DNA from 3 places in the Roseomonas elaeocarpi genome. Region 1 is predicted to be linked to each of the others. Evidence: riboswitches for the same ligand, from Rfam matches in the RefSeq annotation. Region 1 holds a riboswitch; each other region holds the start of a gene.
The links. Region 1 has a riboswitch for cobalamin ahead of ACFFGY_RS05190 (ABC transporter substrate-binding protein). Riboswitches for the same ligand answer to the same signal wherever they lie in the genome.

Region 1 (3,114 bases):
CCAGCGGGTTGCGCAGCAGCGCCTGCAGCACCGCCCCCGCGGTGGCGAGGCCGCCGCCCAGGCAGGCGGCCATCAGCGCGCGGCTGAGGCGGTAGTCCCAGATCACGCCTTCCTGCAGCCGCGACACGGGGAAGCCCGCGCCGAGGAGGCGGTTGGCCATGGCCTCGAGCACCGTGAGCGGCGGGATGCGCATCTCGCCGGCCGACACCGCCAGTGCGACGGCCAGCGCCAGGATCAGCGGCGAGGCGGGCAGCAGCACCGTGGCCAGCCGCCGCTGCGCCGCGCCGCGTCGGGCCTCGTCGAGGGGCAGCAGCCGCGCGGCCCGGGCGCGCAGCGAGGAAGGGAGGGCGAGGGGGGCGCTCAAGCCGGTGATCCGCCGGGGGTGGCCGGATGCGCGGCAGGGCGCAGCCCCGGCGGGCGCATCGCGGCGGGCGGGCTGTTGGGCGGCTGCGCCACCTGGTGCCCGGGCGCGCCGGTCGCCCCGCCCTGCCGCCGGCCGCCGTGGGCACGCGCGCCGGATCCGACCGGGCGGGCGGGGGCCGGTATCCCGTGCCAGGGCGTCACGGCGCGGTGCCGAGGTTCTGGAGGCCGCGCGCCACGGCCTCGATGCCGTCGATCGTGCGCATGGTCGGGTTCATGGATTGCGCGTCGACCGTGATGACCTGCCCCGCCCGCACCGCCGGGATCTCGCGCGCCACGGGATCGGTTTCGAGGAAGCGGCGCTTCACCGCGGCGTCGTCGGCGGGGAAGCGGCGGCGCGACATCTCGCCCAGCACGATCAGGCGGGGTGCTGCGGCGGCGATGGTTTCCCAGCCCACCGTGGGCCACTCGTCCTCGGTGGTGATGACGTTGCGCAGGCCGAGAATGCGCATGATCGCGGCCGGGGCGCCATTGGTGCCGGCCACGAAGGCGTCGCCCGCCACGTCGCGCGAGGAAAACCAGAACAGCGTCGGGATCGCCCGGCCGCGCAGCGGCGCCACGGCGGCGACGGCCGCGGCCTCGCGCGCCTGGAGCTTGCGGATCAGCGCCTCGCCCCGGTCCTGCACATCAAAGATCGCGGCGAGGTCGCGGATCTCGCCGTAGAGCTGCGACAGATCGAAGGGCGTGCGGCGGACACCGTCGCCGGAGCCGCTGTTGTCCTTGCCGGTGCAGTCGGTGCGGGCGACGTAGGTGGGGATGCCGAGCGCGTCGAACTGTTCCCGCCGGCCGACCGCGCCGTGCGGGCCCAGGTGCCATTCGAACTGCGCGGTCACGAGGTCGGGCTCGCGCCCCACCACGGATTCGAAGCTGGGGTCGTTGTCGGCCAGGCGCGGGATGCGCGCGTTCGCCCCGGCGAGTTCGGGCAGCACCGGGCCGACCCAGAGGGCGGTGCCGACCAGCCGGTCGCCCAGGCCGAGCGAGAGCATGATCTCCGTCTCGTTCTGGCCGATCGACACGGCGCGTTGCGGCGCGTGGGGGAAGGTGACGTCGCGGCCGCAGTTGCTGAGCGTCAGCGGGTAGCGCGTGGGCCCGGCCTGGGTGGGCCCGGTCTGGGTGGGTCCGGTCTGGCTGGGTTCCTTTTGGGCGGGATCGGCCTTTGTGGGATCGGCCTGGGTGGGCTCGGTCCGGGTGGGCGTGGCCTGGGCGGGCGTGGCCGGGGCCAGCGTGACCAGGAGCGGCGCCAGCAGTGTAGCGGCGGCCAGGATCGCGGCCGGGAGCCTCGCCGCGGGAAAGCGCCGGCGACGGGCGGTCGGGGCCGACCCCGCGGGCAGGGCGGCCGTGGCGCTTGCCAAGGGGTATGCGGGGGTGGATGCGGGGACGGCCGGGCGCGGGTGGAGCGGGGCGTGGGTCACAGGAACTCTCCTGCCTCCGGAGCACCCCGCCCGGCGGCATGATGGCGCGACGACGGCAGGTCTCCTGGCTCGCGGCGCGTGGCAGCCGGGTTTGACCGGATGCGCCCCGCCACCGGCCCTGTCTTCCCGCGCTTCCCCGGCAGCAGCCCGGGGCGGCACAGTGACCCGCCACGCCGCTGCGGCGTGACGGACGGGCCAGCGGCACGCCGCTGACAGTTGCGGGGGCAGCCACCGACTTGTTCCCGGGCGCGGGGCCCTGCCGGAACGCACGGTGTTCCCTTTTCACCCGCTCGCGCGGGACCGTCGACCGGTGCAGCTAGCCACGGCGGCGTGGGCGCGGCAAGGCCGGACGGTCGGTGAGCGGCCGTGGGATCGAGGCGTGGCGGCATGGCTCGATGGTCTGTCATGTTATAACGTATCTATCAAGCGGGTGCGACGTGCCGCTTTCCCGTCCGATGGTGGGCGCAGGGACAAGTCGGGGTTCGGCCATCGGCCGCTGGCCAGACGCGGCTGCAACGAGGCCTGCCGCAGGAGGGGGAGTGGCCTGCGTGGGCAGCCAGGCGAGGTGCCAGCACGGCGAGGGTGCCGGCCGGGACGTATCGGCGCCGGAACGCTCCGTCAGCCGTGATGGGCGGGCGCGTTGACCTGAAGCCTGCGCGGGCGGAGCCTTCCGCGCAGCACGAACGGCGGGACTTCGGCCCGCGCCGCCTCGGGCGGGGAGGCCCAGGAACGGCGTGTTCTTCCCGGGAAACAAGAACGATCAGAACGGGATGCCGCAGCATGCGGGCACGGTACTTCCTCCTCGCGGGACTGGCGGCGGTGGTGCTCGGCGTGGGCGGTTTCGCGGCCTATGCCTGGCACCCGGCCATCGCGCCGGTCACGCCGCCGGCGCCCGGCAGCTTCGACGCGGATGTGGTGCGCCGCGGAGCGGAATTGGCCGCGATCGGCAACTGCAACGTGTGCCACACGGCGGCGGGGGGTAAGGTCTTCGCCGGCGGCTTCCCGATGCCGACCCCCTTCGGCACGGTGTATTCCACCAACATCACGCCCGACCCCGACACCGGCATCGGCCGCTGGAGCGAGGCGGCCTTCACGCGCGCCATGCGCGAAGGCCTGGACCGCGACGGGCAGCACCTCTACCCGGCCTTTCCCTACGACCACTTCACCCGCACCACGGATGCGGACAACCACGCGCTCTACGCCTTCCTGATGACGCGCGAACCGGTGCGGGCCACGGCGCCCGCGAACGACCTGCCCTTTCCGCTGAACCAGCGCTGGGTGC
Region 2 (3,114 bases), on a different contig from region 1:
CGGGCACCTCCGGCATCGCGCCGCTCGACATCGCGCTGCAGGTGGCCGACGAGGTAGGCCTGCCGCTGATGGCCCATATCGACCACCCGCCCCCGTCCTACGAGGAGGTGATCGACCGCCTGCGCCCCGGCGACATCCTGACCCATTGCTTCCGCCCCTTCCCCAACGCCCCCGTCACGGCGCAGGGGCGGGTGAAGCAGGCGGTGCTGGCGGCCCGGGCGCGCGGCGTCCTGTTCGACATCGGCCACGGCCAGGGCTCGTTCTCCTTCAAGACGGCGCGCGCCATGCTGGCCAACGGCTTTCCGCCCGACACCATCTCCTCCGACGTCCATGCGCTGTGCATCAACGGCCCGGCCTTCGACCAGGTCACCACGCTGTCGAAGTTCCTGTGCCTGGGCATGCCGCTGGATGAGGTGATCGCCCGCTCCACCGTGGAAGCCGCCCGCGCGCTGAACCGGCCCGAGCTCGGCACGCTGAAGCCCGGCAGCCCGGGCGACGCCACGATCCTGCGCATCCGTGACGGGCAGTTCAGCTACACCGACGTGGTGGGCGAGGTGCTGCAGGGCACCCAGCGCATCGAGTCCGCGGGCGTGGTGATCGCCGGCCAGTGGTGGCACCCGCAGGACGGGCGGGCCTTCAAGGCGGCCGCCTGAACGGCCGCGGCGGCGCATGCATCCCGGGGGGATGGAAACCCTGCGCCGCCGCCGCAAGGCGTGCCGGCGCGCAAGCGGGCCGGCCAACAAGGCGGCCTGTTCCCTGCCCGCAGAATCCGCCCCGGACGCTTGTTGGACCCGGACGCTTGTTGGAAACCGCGCCGGCGCGATAGGGTGGCCGCGCACCGGTCTCGCGCGAGCGAGTGAAAAGGGAACACCGTGCGGCCCCGCCCCGGGGCCAAGTCGGTGGCTGCCCCCGTAACTGTGGGCGGGTCGCCGCTGCTCCGTCTGCCTCCGGGCAGGTCACTGGCACGGGTTCGTGCCGGGAAGACAGGAGCATCGGCCATGACCCGCGAGCCAGGAGACCTGCCGGGGCATGGCCAACCTTCCGGGCCGGCGCGGGGTGCGCCGGCGGAGACCCATCATGACGCCCACCCAGACCCTTTCCGCCCCGGCCAGTGCCGGCACCGCGACCTCCGCCGCCGCGCGCGGCGCCGCCAGCCTCATCATGCTGTGCTTCGGTGCCTTCCTGCTCTGGGGCGTCGGCTTCGCCCACAACGATCGGCTGCACAACGCGGCGCACGACACGCGCCATTCCAACGGCTTCCCCTGCCACTGAGACGCGCGATGTTCGCCCATCTCCGGCACATCCTCCTCGTCGCGGTGCTGGCCGGCCTCATGGCCGGCCTCGTCGCGACGGCCGGGCACCAGCTGAGCACGGTTCCCACCATCCTGGCCGCCGAGGTTTACGAGCAGGCCGCCGAACCCGCCGCCGCGGCACCGCCGCATGACCACGCCGCCGCCGGAACCGAGGCCGGCCACGACCACGCGGCCGCCTGGGAGCCGCGGGACGGGCTGGAGCGGACGCTCTACACCCTGCTGGCGGACGTGCTCACCGGCGTCGCCTACGCGCTGATGCTGGGTGCCGCGATCAGCCTCCGCGGCCAGCCGGTCGACGGACGGCAGGGCCTGCTCTGGGGCTTGGCGGGCTTCGCCGTGTTCACCCTGGCGCCCTCGATCGGCCTGCCGCCGGAACCCCCCGGGATGCCGGTGGCGGACCTCACGGCGCGGCAGCTCTGGTGGGTGGCGACCGCCGCCCTCACCACGCTGGGCCTAGGCCTGGTTCTTCTCGGCCGCAGGCCGCTGCCGGCCCTGCTCGGCGTGGTCCTGCTGGTGCTGCCGCACCTCTACGGCGCGCCGCTGGCGCCTGAGGAAACCTCCGCCGTGCCGGAAGCCCTGATCCACCGCTTCGTCACCGAGGTGATGGTGGTGAGCCTGTTGTTCTGGGCCACGCTGGGCCTCGCGCTCGGCGCGCTGCACGCCCGCTTCCGGCCGCGCGCGGCGCTGGCCTGACAGCTGTTCCGGGCGCCCGAGAAGCGCCCCGATCCCGCCCGCCGCCAACAATCCGCCGCTTGCCGCGTTGCTGCCCAGGAAGGGCCCCCAGGAAGGCCCCCCGGAATGGCCTCTTGGAACGGCCTCTTGGAACGGCGGTGAGCGATGCGGCAGAACTGGCCCGAGCGCCTGTGGATCGTGCGGCACGGGGAAAGTGCCGGCAACGTCGCGCGCGACGCGGCGCAGGCGGCCGGCCTGGCCCGGATCGACCTCGCGCAGCGCGACGCCGACGTGCCGCTCAGCGCCCGGGGCGAGCAGCAGGCCGAGGCGCTGGGCCACTGGTTCGCGGCGCAACCACCCGAGGCAAGGCCGGAGGTGCTGCTGACCTCGCCCTACCGCCGCGCGCGGCAGACCGCGGCACAGCTGCGCCGCGCCGGCGCCCTGCTGGGGGAGGCCCCCGACCTCGCCCCGGACGAGCGGCTGCGGGAAAAGGAGTTCGGCATCCTCGACCGGCTGACCTTCGCCGGCATCCGGGAACTCGAGCCCGAGCAGGCCGAGTTCCGCCGCCTGCTCGGCAAGTTCTACCACCGGCCGCCTGGGGGCGAGAGCTGGTGCGACGTGATCCTGCGCCTGCGCAGCGCCCTCGACACGATCAGCCTCCATCACGGGGGGCAGCGCGTCTTGATCGTGTGCCACCAGGTGATCGTGCTCTGCTTCCGCTACCTCCTGGAACAGCTGGATGAGGAACAGCTGCTCGCCATCGACCGGGCCGAGCAGGTCGCGAACTGCTCCGTCACCGAGTACCGCTTCGACCCGGCGCTGGGGCGGATGCGGCTGGAGCGCTTCAACTTCACCGCCCCGCTGCGCGAGGAACAGGCCCCCGTGACCACCGCCCCCGACGCCAACGTGGCCGCCCGATGAGCGACCCCCGATGAGCGACCCCCAATGAGCGAACTGGTCGAACTCACGCCCGCCCTGCTGCGCTCCATGCCGCTGCCCAGCCCGGAAAGCGGCGACAAGGAAAGCCGCGGCCGCGTCATGGTGGTGGGCGGCAGCCGCGAGGTTCCGGGCGCCGTGCTGCTCGCCGGCACCGCCGCGCTGCGCGCCGGCGCGGGCAAGCTGCAGCTGG
Region 3 (3,114 bases), on a different contig from region 1:
ATCGGCTTCCCCTCCACCGCCACGTAGCCCTTCATCCGCAGCACGTCGTGCGCTTCGGCGACGGCGCGCAGCCGCGCCACGACAGCCTCGGGGGAGGGCGCCTCGGGCATCACCGCCACGAAGGAGCGGAAGTCATCGTGCTCGTGCGCCCCGTCCTCGGCATCGTGGTGCGAGGGCCGCGCCGCCAGGTCGTCCTCCGCCGCCGCTTCAAGCCCCAGCAGCACCGCGGCGTCGAGGCGCCCGTTCTCGGCCGCCACCACCTTCACCGCGCGCGGGATGGCCGCCGTGATCTCCTCCCGCACGCGCCCGGCCTCGGCGGTGTCCAGCAGGTCGGACTTGTTGAGCACCACGAGGTCGGCCGACATCAGCTGGTCCTCGTAGACCTCGGCCAAGGGGTTGTCGTGGTCGAGCGATTCGTCCGCCGCGCGCTGCGCCGCCACGGCCTCCGGATCATCGGCGAAGCGGCCCGCCGCCACGGCCGGCCCGTCCACCACCGTCACCACCCCGTCCACCGTGACGCGCGACCGGATGCCCGGCCAGTTGAAGGCCTTGATCAGCGGCTTGGGCAGCGCGAGACCCGAGGTCTCGATCAGGATGTGCTCGGGCGGGTTGGGGCGGTCGAGCAGCGCCTGCATGGTGGGCAGGAACTCGTCCGCCACGGTGCAGCACAGACAGCCATTGGCCAGTTCGACGATGTTCTCCTCCTCGCAGCCTTCGATCCCGCAGGAGCGCAGCGTCTCGCCATCGATGCCCAGCGAGCCGAACTCGTTCACGATGATGGCGATGCGCCGGCCGTTCGCCTGCGTCATCAGGTGCCGCACCAGCGTGGTCTTTCCGGCCCCCAGGAAGCCGGTGACGATGGTGGCCGGGATCTTTCGCACGTCGCTCATGAGGCGTTCTCGCTCGTCTGGGGAACTGGTGTTGCCTGGGGAATCGGTGTCCGGGTCGCCGTTGCCGGGGAAGTCGATGCCTCGAGGATCGGTGCCTGAAGGCCCGGTGCCGGGGAGATCGGCACTTGGGAGACCGACGCCTGGGGGACTGACGCCTGGGGGACCGACGGCTGAGGAACCGGTGCCTGGATGACCGACGCCCGCGTGGCGGGAGCAGGGTCGCCCGCCGGGGTGAAGGGCGGCACGCGGCCGAGGACCGCGTGGCGCAGCGAGGCCGGGCGCTTCGACGGCATCACCGTGCCCGTCGCCGTGGCGGCGTAGGCGCGCCCGTAGCTCACGAGGTCCGCCCCCATCGCCGGATCGAGCCCCGCCAGCAGGTACTGCCACTTGCCGGGCGCCGTGAGGGCGGCCGAGCAGCCGCGCTCGCAATTGGCCATGCAGGTCGAGGCGCGCAGCACCACCGGCGCCTCCGGCGCGGCGGCCAGCGCCGCGGCCACGGCGTCGAACAGCTTCTGCCCTTCCGGCACCTCGCCCTCGCCCAGCGCGAGGCCGGCGCGGCAGGTGGTGCAGACGTGCAGGGTGGTGACCGGCGCGGCCGGGGCGACGGCGGTTTCCGGTGCGGATGGGGCAGGGCGGCCGGAGCCCTGGTCACCCGGGGCCGGCGCGGTCGCGCCAGCGGCCAAGGCGCGCTCATGCGATGTCACGGCGTCGGCCGGCATGTCGGGCGGCGGCAGAAAGGCGGCTTCTGGCAAAACGTGATGATCCCGACGCGCAGCAACCCGGGATGCGTGGGACCGCCCTGAACACCGCCCGCTGGCGGCACGCAGGGTCGGCGCCGGGCACGGCGGCCAGGCACCTCTGCCCGCCGGGGCACCCCGCCCGGTGGCACGATCGAGACGCGGATGGCAGGTCTCCTGGCTCGCGGATACAGGCGCGTCCCGGTCGCCTTCCCGGCCGCCCGGAGGGGGCCAGTGGCTCTGGATCAGGACGCTCTCCGCCTACAGTTGCGGGGGCAGCCGCGGTTTTGGGACCTGAGGTGTCCGGCCGGCGATGCGCACCGGCCAGACACGGAACGGGCCCCGGACCGCGTTCCCTTTTCATCCCCCTCGCGGGGGAACCATCACGGCCTGAGGTCGTAGGCGGCGCCCGGGGTGCGAGTCAAACGATCTTCGCGCCGCCCCGGCCCGCCCTTGGCGCCGCGCCGCAAACCGCGCAGTTTCGCGCGCATGAGCCTTACCCTGGTTCTCGGCGGCGCCCGTTCCGGCAAGAGCCGGCACGCCGAGTCACTCTTCACCGCGCTTCCCCAGCCCTGGCTCTACCTCGCCACGGCGCAGGCCTTCGACGACGAGATGCGCGAGCGCATCGCCACCCATCGCGAACGCCGCGGGGCGGAATGGCAGACGGTGGAAGCGCCGCTGGACCTGCCGGCCGCCCTGCTGCGCGCCCGGACGCAGCCGGCGCTGGTGGACTGCCTGACGCTCTGGCTCAGCAACCTCCTGCTCGGTGAGCGCGACCTCGACGCCGCCGCGAACGCGCTGGAAACGGCGCTGATGCAGCGCACCGCCGCCACGGTCTTGGTGTCCAACGAGGTCGGCCTGGGCATCGTGCCCGACAACGCGCTCGCCCGGCGCTTCCGCGACGCCGCCGGCACGCTGCACCAACGCCTGGCCGCGCGGGCGGACCGCGTGGTCTTCACCGTGGCGGGCCTGCCGATGGTGGTGAAATGACGGCCGGCGAATCGTCCATGCGCGACGATGCCCCTGCCGCACCCGCGAACACGGCCGCGCCCGCAGCCAGCGACACCGACGACGAGGCCGCCCGCCACCGGCGCAAGATGGCCGCGCGCAAGGCGGTGCAGGATGCGGAGGTCGCCTCGAAGACGGTCGAGAAGGGGCTGCTGCTGGTCAACACCGGCGCGGGCAAGGGCAAGTCCACCGCCGCCCTCGGCCTGCTGCTGCGCATGGTGGGGCACGGGCGGCCCTGCGGCGTGGTGCAATTCATCAAGGGCGCCTGGAGCACCGGTGAGCGCACCGTGCTGGAAGGCTTCGGCCCGCTGGTGGAATGGCACTCGATGGGGGAAGGCTTCACCTGGGAAACCCAGGACCGCGCCCGCGACGTCGCCGCCGCCACGGCCGCCTGGGAACGGGCGCTCGCGATGATGGCGCGCCCCGACCTTGCGCTGCTGGTGCTGGACGAACTCTGCATCGCGCTGCGCTACAGCTAC

Region 2: another riboswitch for cobalamin. It lies ahead of ACFFGY_RS20780 (CbtB domain-containing protein); the one in region 1 lies ahead of ACFFGY_RS05190 (ABC transporter substrate-binding protein).
Region 3: another riboswitch for cobalamin. It lies ahead of ACFFGY_RS13955 (DUF1636 family protein); the one in region 1 lies ahead of ACFFGY_RS05190 (ABC transporter substrate-binding protein).

The regions. Positions count from the first base shown of each region.
Region 1 is NZ_JBHLUN010000004.1:27,275-30,388, reverse strand. Features, by position in the region: gene ACFFGY_RS05195 (FecCD family ABC transporter permease) at 1-364, opposite strand, end outside; gene ACFFGY_RS05190 (ABC transporter substrate-binding protein) at 561-1,772, opposite strand; cobalamin riboswitch at 1,870-2,152, opposite strand; gene ACFFGY_RS05185 (c-type cytochrome) at 2,613-3,114, shown strand, end outside.
Region 2 is NZ_JBHLUN010000017.1:51,054-54,167, reverse strand. Features, by position in the region: gene ACFFGY_RS20785 (amidohydrolase/deacetylase family metallohydrolase) at 1-653, shown strand, start outside; cobalamin riboswitch at 823-1,041, shown strand; gene ACFFGY_RS20780 (CbtB domain-containing protein) at 1,078-1,272, shown strand; gene ACFFGY_RS20775 (CbtA family protein) at 1,281-2,006, shown strand; gene ACFFGY_RS20770 (histidine phosphatase family protein) at 2,151-2,906, shown strand; gene ACFFGY_RS20765 (NAD(P)H-hydrate dehydratase) at 2,931-3,114, shown strand, end outside.
Region 3 is NZ_JBHLUN010000009.1:66,705-69,818, forward strand. Features, by position in the region: gene cobW (cobalamin biosynthesis protein CobW) at 1-890, opposite strand, end outside; gene ACFFGY_RS13955 (DUF1636 family protein) at 887-1,642, opposite strand; cobalamin riboswitch at 1,778-2,027, opposite strand; gene cobU (bifunctional adenosylcobinamide kinase/adenosylcobinamide-phosphate guanylyltransferase) at 2,117-2,617, shown strand; gene cobO (cob(I)yrinic acid a,c-diamide adenosyltransferase) at 2,635-3,114, shown strand, end outside.